3 regions of the Pseudomonas sp. GW821-FHT03A09 genome follow, and region 1 is predicted to be linked to each of the others. Evidence: predicted binding sites of a transcription regulator. Region 1 holds the regulator's gene; each other region holds the start of a gene.
The links. Region 1 encodes FliA, which starts transcription of late flagellar genes. Its sites were predicted from a motif close to CTAAAGTTTNNNNNNNNNNNGCCGNTAA; they were not measured.
Positions count from the first base shown of each region.

Region 1 (3,097 bases):
ACTCGAAAGCCTGGCCGGGCGTGGCATCAAGTCGAAAAACTACCTGGTGCTTGCAACCACCAGCCAGAAACAGGTTCTTACCGCTGCGTATCACAGCTACAAGCGCTGCGGCCTGGCCGGCTGCATCCTCACCAAGCTCGATGAAACCGCGAGCCTGGGCGAGGTGTTGAGCTTGGCCATCAGTCATGAGTTACCGGTCGCCTACCTGACCGACGGCCCGCGGATTCCAGATGATTTGCATCTGCCGCGTCGTCATCAGTTGGTCAGCCGTGCTGTCAGTGTGCAAATGCAAGAAGAGCCTAGCGAGGAAGCGATGGCCGATATGTTCGCCGATCTCTACCACAACCCGGCAAAACGGGTCGGTTGAGACAGGATGAGCGCCGTGAAATGTATCTACATTGATGGTCTGCAAGCGATTCACGCGGCCAAGCCATGTAGCCTGCGTCTAAGCAAGACAAGGTAAAGAAATAAAATGGGCAGCATGCATCCCGTACAGGTGATCGCGGTGACCGGCGGCAAAGGTGGCGTCGGGAAAACTAACGTGTCAGTGAATTTGTCCCTGGCCCTGGCAGAGCTTGGCCGTCGCGTCATGCTGCTGGATGCTGACCTGGGCTTGGCGAACGTGGACGTTCTGCTGGGGCTGACACCCAAACATACCCTCGCCGATGTGATCGAGGGCCGTTGCGAGCTGCGCGATGTGCTGCTGCAGGGCCCCGGTGGCATTCGTATCGTGCCGGCCGCCTCGGGCACTCAGAGCATGGTGCACCTGAGCCCGGCGCAGCATGCCGGCCTGATCCAGGCCTTCAGCGATATCGGCGACAACCTCGACGTGCTGGTGATCGACACCGCCGCCGGGATCGGCGAGTCCGTGGTCAGTTTCGTGCGCGCCGCGCAAGAAGTGCTGCTGGTGGTTTGCGACGAACCCACCTCGATCACCGACGCCTACGCCCTGATCAAACTGCTTAACCGCGACTACGGCATGAACCGCTTCCGCGTGCTGGCCAATATGGCCCAAAGCCCGCAGGAAGGCCGAAACCTGTTCGCCAAGTTGACCAAGGTCACGGATCGCTTCCTCGATGTCGCTTTACAATACGTCGGCGCAGTTCCTTATGACGAGTGTGTGCGCAAGGCTGTGCAAAAGCAGCGTGCAGTCTATGAAGCGTTCCCTCGTTCGAAGTGCGCACTGGCGTTCAAGGCTATTGCCCAGAAGGTCGATACCTGGCCGTTGCCTGCCAACCCGCGGGGGCATCTGGAGTTTTTCGTCGAGCGATTGGTGCATCAGACGAGCGCAGGACCGGTGCTATGACATCCAGCGGCTACAACCTTTACAAAAAGTCAGCACGTGACAGCCAAGGCGAATTGATCGAGCGCTATGCGCCTTTGGTCAAGCGCATTGCCTACCACTTGCTGGCGCGCTTGCCGGCCAGCGTGCAGGTGGAAGACCTGATCCAGGCTGGCATGATCGGCCTGCTCGAAGTGTCGACCAAATACGACGCGAGCAAGGGTGCGAGTTTCGAGACGTATGCGGGTATCCGTATCCGTGGCGCGATGCTCGATGAAGTGCGTAAAGGGGATTGGGCGCCGCGTTCGGTACACCGCAACACGCGAATGGTCAGCGATGCAATTCGCGCAATTGAAGCAAAAACAGGCCGTGACGCTAAAGATCATGAAGTTGCGGCCGAACTCCAATTGAGTCTCGATGATTACTACGGGATTTTGAACGATACCTTGGGCAGCCGCCTGTTCAGTTTCGACGACCTGTTGCAGGACGGCGAACACGAAGGGCTGCACGAGGACGGCGCGAGTGCACATCTCGAGCCGTCGCGCGACCTGGAAGATGAACGTTTCCAGGGGGCGTTGGCGGACGCGATTGCCAATTTGCCGGAGCGTGAGCGACTGGTGCTGGCGCTGTACTACGACGAAGAGCTGAACCTCAAGGAAATCGGTGAGGTCCTGGGGGTCAGCGAATCGCGTGTCAGCCAATTGCATAGCCAGTGCGCGGCCCGCTTGCGGGGGCGATTGGGAGAGTGGCGCGCGCGCTGACAGGCAGTGTGGGGACACTGCAGACGCTACCGACCTTGCCCCTGGCGAGGCCGGGTTCGTTCCGTGGTGCCCTGGGCAGTCCTTTTTGTGTAACGCCTGTTGATTGAAATGGCGCGTCCAGGTGCTGGGCGCGTTTAAGACTGCTTGGAGGTCGAATTGGACAAGAACATGAAAATCCTCATCGTTGATGATTTCTCAACGATGCGGCGGATCATAAAAAACCTGTTGCGTGACCTTGGGTTCACCAACACGGTCGAGGCGGATGACGGCATTACGGCGATTCCGATCCTCAACAGCGGGAGCATCGACTTTCTGGTAACCGACTGGAACATGCCGGGCATGACCGGTATCGACCTGCTGCGCCACGTGCGCGCCGACGAAAAACTGCGCAGCCTGCCTGTGCTGATGGTGACCGCTGAAGCCAAGCGTGAGCAGATCATCGAAGCCGCCCAAGCCGGGGTCAACGGTTACGTGGTCAAGCCATTCACGGCGCTGGCCTTGAAAGAGAAGATCGAAAAAATCTTCGAACGCATCGGTCATTGATGCTGCCACGGGGGAGCTATGGAGCATAACGAAACGTCACAGGGAGACTTCGAGTCGACCCTGAAAAAGCATGCTCACCAGTTGGTCGACAGCCTGGAAAAAGGCCAGTTCGGCGACGCGGTGCAGTTAATCCATGAGCTCAACCAGACCCGTGACCGCGGCCTGTATCAGGAAGTGGGCAAGCTGACGCGTGAGCTGCACAGTGCAATCGTCAATTTTCAGATTGACCCGCACATGCCCCAGGCCGAAGAGATTTCGCAAATCACCGATGCCACCGAACGCCTGTCCTACGTGGTCAGGCTGACTGAGGCGGCGGCCAACCGCACCATGGATCTGGTGGAAAACGCCACGCCTCTGGTCAACGGTATGGCCAATGAAGCCCAGGCCCTGAGCGTTGACTGGGGTCGCTTCATGCGTCGGGAAGTGGGCGCGGAAGAGTTTCGTGAATTGGCGCGTCGTGTTGAGGGTTTTCTGTCGCGCAGTGAGCAGGAAAACCGCACGGTTTCCAGCA
Region 1 covers NZ_JBWKUX010000004.1:202,062-205,158, reverse strand. Annotated here, with positions in the region: gene flhF (flagellar biosynthesis GTPase FlhF) at 1-367, shown strand, start outside; gene fleN (flagellar synthesis regulator FleN) at 473-1,306, shown strand; gene fliA (RNA polymerase sigma factor FliA) at 1,303-2,043, shown strand; gene AC07V4_RS08790 (chemotaxis response regulator CheY) at 2,212-2,586, shown strand; gene AC07V4_RS08785 (protein phosphatase CheZ) at 2,605-3,097, shown strand, end outside.

Region 2 (3,097 bases), on a different contig from region 1:
CGCTCTCAGCCAATTGTACAAAACGATAAATGCGATCATCCGCATGATTAAAACTCATGCCTGATGGATTCTGTTAGGGTTTCGAGATTGCGCCGTCGGAGCTTTCTGCATGTCTCGTCGTCTTCCTCCGCTGTATGCCTTGCGTGCTTTTGAAGCGGCTTCCCGGCATAACTCCTTCACCCGTGCGGCGGAGGAGCTGTCGATTACCCAGAGTGCCGTAAGCCGGCACATCCGCACGCTGGAAGAGCATTTCGCCTGCCGCCTGTTCCAGCGCAGCGGCCGCACCTTGCAGCTCACCGAGGCCGCGCGTCTGTTGCTGCCGGGCGTACGCGAAGGCTTCGCCGCGCTGGAGCGGGCCTGCCATACCTTGAACGCTGAAGATGACATCCTGCGCATGAAGGCGCCGTCCACGTTGACTATGCGCTGGCTGCTGGCGCGGCTCAGTCGCTTCCGGGCCTTGCAGCCGGGCAATGAGGTGCAATTGACCAGCGCGTGGATGAGCGTGGATGAAGTGGATTTCAATCAGGAGCCCTTCGACTGTGCGGTGTTGCTCAGCTATGGGCACTTTCCGGCAGATTGGGAGGCCAGTTACTTGTTCCCTGAATTGCTGATTCCAGTGGGCGCACCGAACCTGTTGGATGACGGACCTTGGGGCGTCGAACGCCTGGCAGGTGCCGAACTGCTGCATCCCACGCCGGACCGTCGCGATTGGCGCAACTGGCTGGAACGCATGGGGCTGTCATCCCAGGTGTCGCTCAAGGGCGGTCAGGTGTTTGACACCCTGGAACTGGGCATGATCGCCGCCGCGCGAGGCTATGGGGTGTCCATGGGCGACCTGTTGATGGTGGCCGAGGATGTGGCCCAAGGGCGATTGAGCTTGCCGTGGCCGACGGCGGTAGCCAGTGGGGAAAGTTACTACTTGGTGTGGCCCAAAACCCGTCCAGGCGGTGAACGCTTGCGGCGTTTGGCGGAGTTTCTTCAAGGTGAGGTCCGCGCCATGGAGTTCCCACGAGTTGAACGCCTGGATTGAGTGGGCAGTGCAATCGTTTGCGCGATACCCCTGTGTAACGCTCAAGTATTGCCCGCACCCGCCGAAGAAAGGGTGTTGGAACCATCGTGCACCCACGCTACCCATTAGATAAATTGCCGAGCAGCGCTATGAGATCAGGACGATCCTGGCCTCGGCCAGGAGCTGTCATGTCTCAACCTCGCGCTCGGATCGCCTCCCAGTTAGGTCTCGCCTTGGCCGTTATTCTGGCTGTCGTCATCAGCGGCAGTACGGTCTTCGCCCTGCGTTCCCTCGACTCCGCCAACCTCGATACCCGCGAGGAACACCTGGCCAGTGAGGCACGCCTGCTGGCGGACCAACTCAATACCTTCCACAGCACCTTGCGTGAAAGTACCCAGCGCTTGAGCGGGCTGTTTGAAAAGCGCTTTGGCGCCGGCTTGAGTGTGCGGTCGGACCAACCAGTGTCCGTGGCCGGCGTGCAAACCCCAAGCCTGTTTCTGGGTGACGTTGTGCTGAACAACAATTTCGTCGAAGTGGACGAGTTCAAGCAGATGTCTGGCGGCGTCGCGACGGTATTCGTACGCAGCGGTGAAGACTTTATCCGCATCAGCACCTCCCTGACCAAGCAGGACGGCAACCGTGCTATCGGCACCGTGCTCGATCACCAACATCCGGCTTACCAGCGTCTACTGGCTGGGCAAGGGTATGTGGGGCGTGCGGTGCTGTTTGATCGGTCCTATATGACCCAGTACACCCCGGTGCGGGACGCGGGTGGCAAAGTGATCGCCGTGTTGTTCATTGGCTTTGACTACACCGATGAGCAGAAGGCCCAGTTCGACAATCTCAAGCGTTTCCGTATAGGCCAGACTGGCTCTCTCGCGTTGCTGGATGAACAGAAACACTGGCTGGTGCCACCCGCTGGCGTGCAGGCGCCGGACCAGGCGATCCCGGTAATGCTCGACCTGGCGAAAAAGCCGGGCTCAGGGCGCTTCTGGAGTGACAAAAACGAAGACTTCTACAGCGTCGCGGTGCCATTTGAAGGCGGCCCGTGGTCGGTGGTGGCGAGCATGCCGAAGTCCGAGATTCGCGCGGTGACCTGGGCGGTGGGGATTCGCCTGGTGATTGGCAGCCTGCTGGCAATGCTGCTGGCGGTGGGCGCGGCAGTCTGGTTGCTGCGCAGTAAGTTGCAGCCTCTGAGTGACTTGGTGCGCCAGGCCGAAGCCTTGGGCGCCGGCGATTTGAGCGCCCGCTTGAACGTGTCCAGCCATGATGAAATCGGCCAGTTGGCGCGCAGCTTCAACCAGATGGGGGAAGCGCTGTCGACCATGGTCTCGCACATCCGCAAGGCCGCCGAGGAGGTCAACAACCGTGCTCAGGCGTTGTCCGGCCTGTCTGGCGGTGCGTATGAAGGCATGGAGCAACAGTCCGGCGAGATCACCAGCATGGCCGGTGCGGTAGAAGAGTTCAGCGCCACTTCGTTGAACATTGCCGACAACATGGGCAATACCGAGCGACTGGCCCAGGAAAATGCCCAGCAAACCCGCATCGGCCGTACGTCGATGCAGGAAGCGTCGTCGTCCCTCGAACACATCGCTGCTGCGCTGAACAGCACGGCTACGGTGATCAACACCTTGGGCCAGCGCTCCCAGGAAATCGGTGGGATCGTGGGTGTGATTACCTCGATTGCCGAACAGACCAACCTGCTGGCGCTTAACGCTGCCATCGAGGCGGCCCGGGCCGGTGAGCAGGGGCGCGGCTTTGCGGTGGTTGCCGATGAAGTGCGCAACCTGGCGTCGCGGACGCGTCAGGCCACGGACGAAATTTCGGTGATGATCCAGAGCATCCAGCAGGAAACCGGCAACGCCATCAGCACTATGGAACACGGCAATGTGCTGATGCAGGAAGGCTTGTCACGCAACGCCGACGTGGCCTCGGCCCTGGCGCGCATCGACGAACAAAGTCGCTCGGCCGGCCAGCAGTTCGCCGCGATCACCACGGCGACCCAGGAGCAGAGCAGCACCGCGAATGTGCTCAGCAGTAATCTGCAGAGCATTGCGCTGGCCAACAGCGAGCAGCGCGAAGTGGTGT
Region 2 covers NZ_JBWKUX010000001.1:332,115-335,211, forward strand. Annotated here, with positions in the region: gene AC07V4_RS01540 (LysR substrate-binding domain-containing protein) at 110-1,030, shown strand; gene AC07V4_RS01545 (methyl-accepting chemotaxis protein) at 1,198-3,097, shown strand, end outside.
Region 2: AC07V4_RS01545 (methyl-accepting chemotaxis protein) is a predicted target of FliA. The motif match lies at 1,071-1,098, and genes of this name have one in related genera.

Region 3 (3,097 bases), on a different contig from region 1:
GCGAATCGTCAGAGGGTCATTGCGGCGATCCAGCCAAACGCCAACAGCGGGATGTTGTAGTGCAGGAAGGTCGGCACCACGGTGTCCCAGATATGGTGATGCTGGCCGTCGATGTTAAGGCCAGAGGTCGGGCCGAGGGTGGAGTCCGACGCCGGCGACCCCGCATCCCCCAAAGCGCCCGCCGTACCGACGATGCACACGATGGCCAACGGGCTGAAACCCAGTTGCACACACAGCGGTACAAAAATCGCGGCCAGGATCGGCACTGTGGAAAACGACGAACCGATGCCCATGGTCACCAGCAGGCCCACCAGCAACATCAGCAGTGCACCCACGCCACGGCTATGGCCGATAAAGGCCGCCGAGGTTTCTACCAGCGAACGCACGTCACCGGTGGCCTTGAGCACCTCGGCAAAACCTGACGAGGCAATCATGATGAAGCCGATCATCGCCATCATCTTCATGCCTTCAGTGAACAGATCGTCGGTCTCACGCCAGCGCACGATGCCCGACACCGAGAAGATCAGGAACCCGGCCAGGGCACCGATGATCATCGAATCCAACCACAACTGAATGATGAACGCCGAAGCAATCGCCAGCCCGGCCACCAGCAGGGTCAACGGGTTGTATTGCACCGCCACTTGCTCGACCCGCTCGATTTTTTCCAGGTCATACACGCGCTTCTTGCGGTAGCTGATAAACACGGCCACCAGCAGGCCCACGACCATGCCCAACGCCGGCAAGCCCATGGCGTGGGTGACGTTGACCTGGCTGATATCCACCCCACTCTTGGCCACGTTGGCCAGCAGGATCTGGTTGAGGAAGATATTGCCGAAGCCGACCGGCAGAAACATGTACGGCGTAATCAGGCCAAAGGTCATCACGCAGGCGATCAGGCGGCGGTCCAGTTGCAGCTTGGTCAACACGTACAACAGCGGCGGGACCAACAAGGGGATGAAGGCGATATGAATCGGCAGGATGTTCTGCGAGGCAATCGCCACCACCCATAGCAGGCCGATCAATAGCCATTTGACGTGACTGCCACCGCTCGCTTCCTGGCGATCGACCAACAGCAATGCCTTATCCGCCAGGGCGTGAGCCAAACCGGATTTGGCAATCGCTACGGCGAAAGCGCCGAGCAAAGCGTAGGACAACGCCACGGTCGCGCCGCCGCCCAAACCACCGTTGAACGCTTTGAGCGTGGCGTCGATACCCAGGCCACCGGTCAAGCCACCCACCAGGGCGCCGACGATAATGGCAATGACCACATGCACGCGGGACAGGCTGAGCACCAACATCGTGCCGACCGCGGCGATTACTGCGTTAATCATGGTTACCTCAAGACAAAAAACATAAAAACAGGCGTGCGGCGCCCAGGCAGCCATTCAATAGAGTGGCCAGCGTGCAGGCTGAGGAGGTCTTATTAGAGGGCGCGCACTTTGCAGCAGGTGAGCGACCATGTCAAAAAACGACACCGCTTTGAGCTTTATATTGAACGGTTGAATAAAGAAATAATTAGCGCAGCCGATAACGGATCTCTACGTGTTTTCAGGTAAGGATGTCCCGATGTCGCTTAGGCAGCTCTCCATTCAATGGAAAATCACCCTGCTCGCCGGCCTCTGCCTGCTGGGGATCGTGACCCTGCTGGTGGGTCTGTCGCTGTATCGCATGGAGCAGAGTTCCGAGCAGGTCAAGGCATCCAGCATGCAGATGCTCGATGCTGCCGCACAGGCGCGCATCGAGGCACAGGGTGAAGTGCAAGCGTTGGGCATTCGCCAGCAGTTCATGGATGCCTACCAGTACGGCCATGGGTTTTCCCGCCAAGTGCTGTTCCTGCGCGAACAAGCTGAAAAACGCTTCCTCGATGCCTTCGACACCCGCGAAGACCTGACTCGCCAGGTCAAGGCCGCGCTGCAGGCCAACCCGGACCTGCTCGGTCTGTCCCTGGTGTTCGAAGCCAATGCGCTGGACGGCAAGGACGAGTTGTTCGCCAATCAGAAAGAACTGGGCAGCAACGAAAAAGGCCGCTTTGCCCTGTACTGGTCGCAACCCACCCCGGGCAAGTTGACCTCGATGCCGCTGCCCGAAAGCGACATGGCCGACACCAGCGTCGGCCCCAGCGGCGAGAAAGCCAATGCCTGGTTCACCTGCCCGCGTACAACCCTCAAGCCCTGTGTGATCGAGCCGTACTTTTATGTGATCGACGGGCAGAACGTGCTGATGACCAGCATCGTGTTCCCACTGATGTCCAACGGCAAAGTCATTGCCTCGCTGTCGGTGGACATCAACCTCAACAGCCTGCAGGCCGTGAGCCAGCAGGCGAGCCAGAAGCTGTATGACGGCCAGACCCAGGTCAGCATCCTCAGTCCGACCGGCTTGCTCGCCGGCTACAGCCCGGATGCCAGCAAACTCAGCCAGCGCCTGGACCAGGTCGATACCGCCAGCGGCGCGCAATTGATCAGCGCATTGGCCAGCAGCACGCAAACCCGCAGCCTGCGCACCGACCACCAACTCAAGGTCTTGGCGCCGTTTACACCGATACCGGGTGGCAAGTCCTGGGGTGTATTGCTGGACGTTCCAAAAAAAGTCCTGGTCGCCCCTGCAGAAGCCTTGAAAGCGCAACTGGACGCCGATAACGCCAAGGGCACGCTGCTGGAACTGAGCCTGGGCCTGCTGGCCGCGGTGGTTGGCCTGGTCCTGGTGTGGCTGATGGCGCGCAGCGTGACTCGTCCGATTCTCGGTGTGGCGCGCATGCTCGAAGACATCGCCAGTGGCGAAGGCGACCTGACCCGTCGCCTGGCCTACGACAAAAAAGACGAGCTGGGCCAACTGGCCGGCTGGTTCAACCGCTTCCTCGACAAGCTGCAACCGATCATTGCCGAGGTGAAACGTTCGGTACAGGACGCCCGTGGCACCGCCGACCAATCCGCCGCGATTGCCACTGAAACCAGCGCCGGCATGGAGCAGCAATATCGCCAGGTGGATCAGGTTGCCACCGCCTCCCACGAGATGAGCGCCACTGCCCAGGACGTCGCCCGCAGCGCAGCCCAAGCCGCCCAGGCCGCACGGGATGCCGACCAGGCCACCCGCGAAGGCT
Region 3 covers NZ_JBWKUX010000020.1:47,821-50,917, reverse strand. Annotated here, with positions in the region: gene AC07V4_RS25785 (Na+/H+ antiporter family protein) at 9-1,328, opposite strand; gene AC07V4_RS25780 (methyl-accepting chemotaxis protein) at 1,567-3,097, shown strand, end outside.
Region 3: AC07V4_RS25780 (methyl-accepting chemotaxis protein) is a predicted target of FliA. The motif match lies at 1,504-1,531, and genes of this name have one in related genera.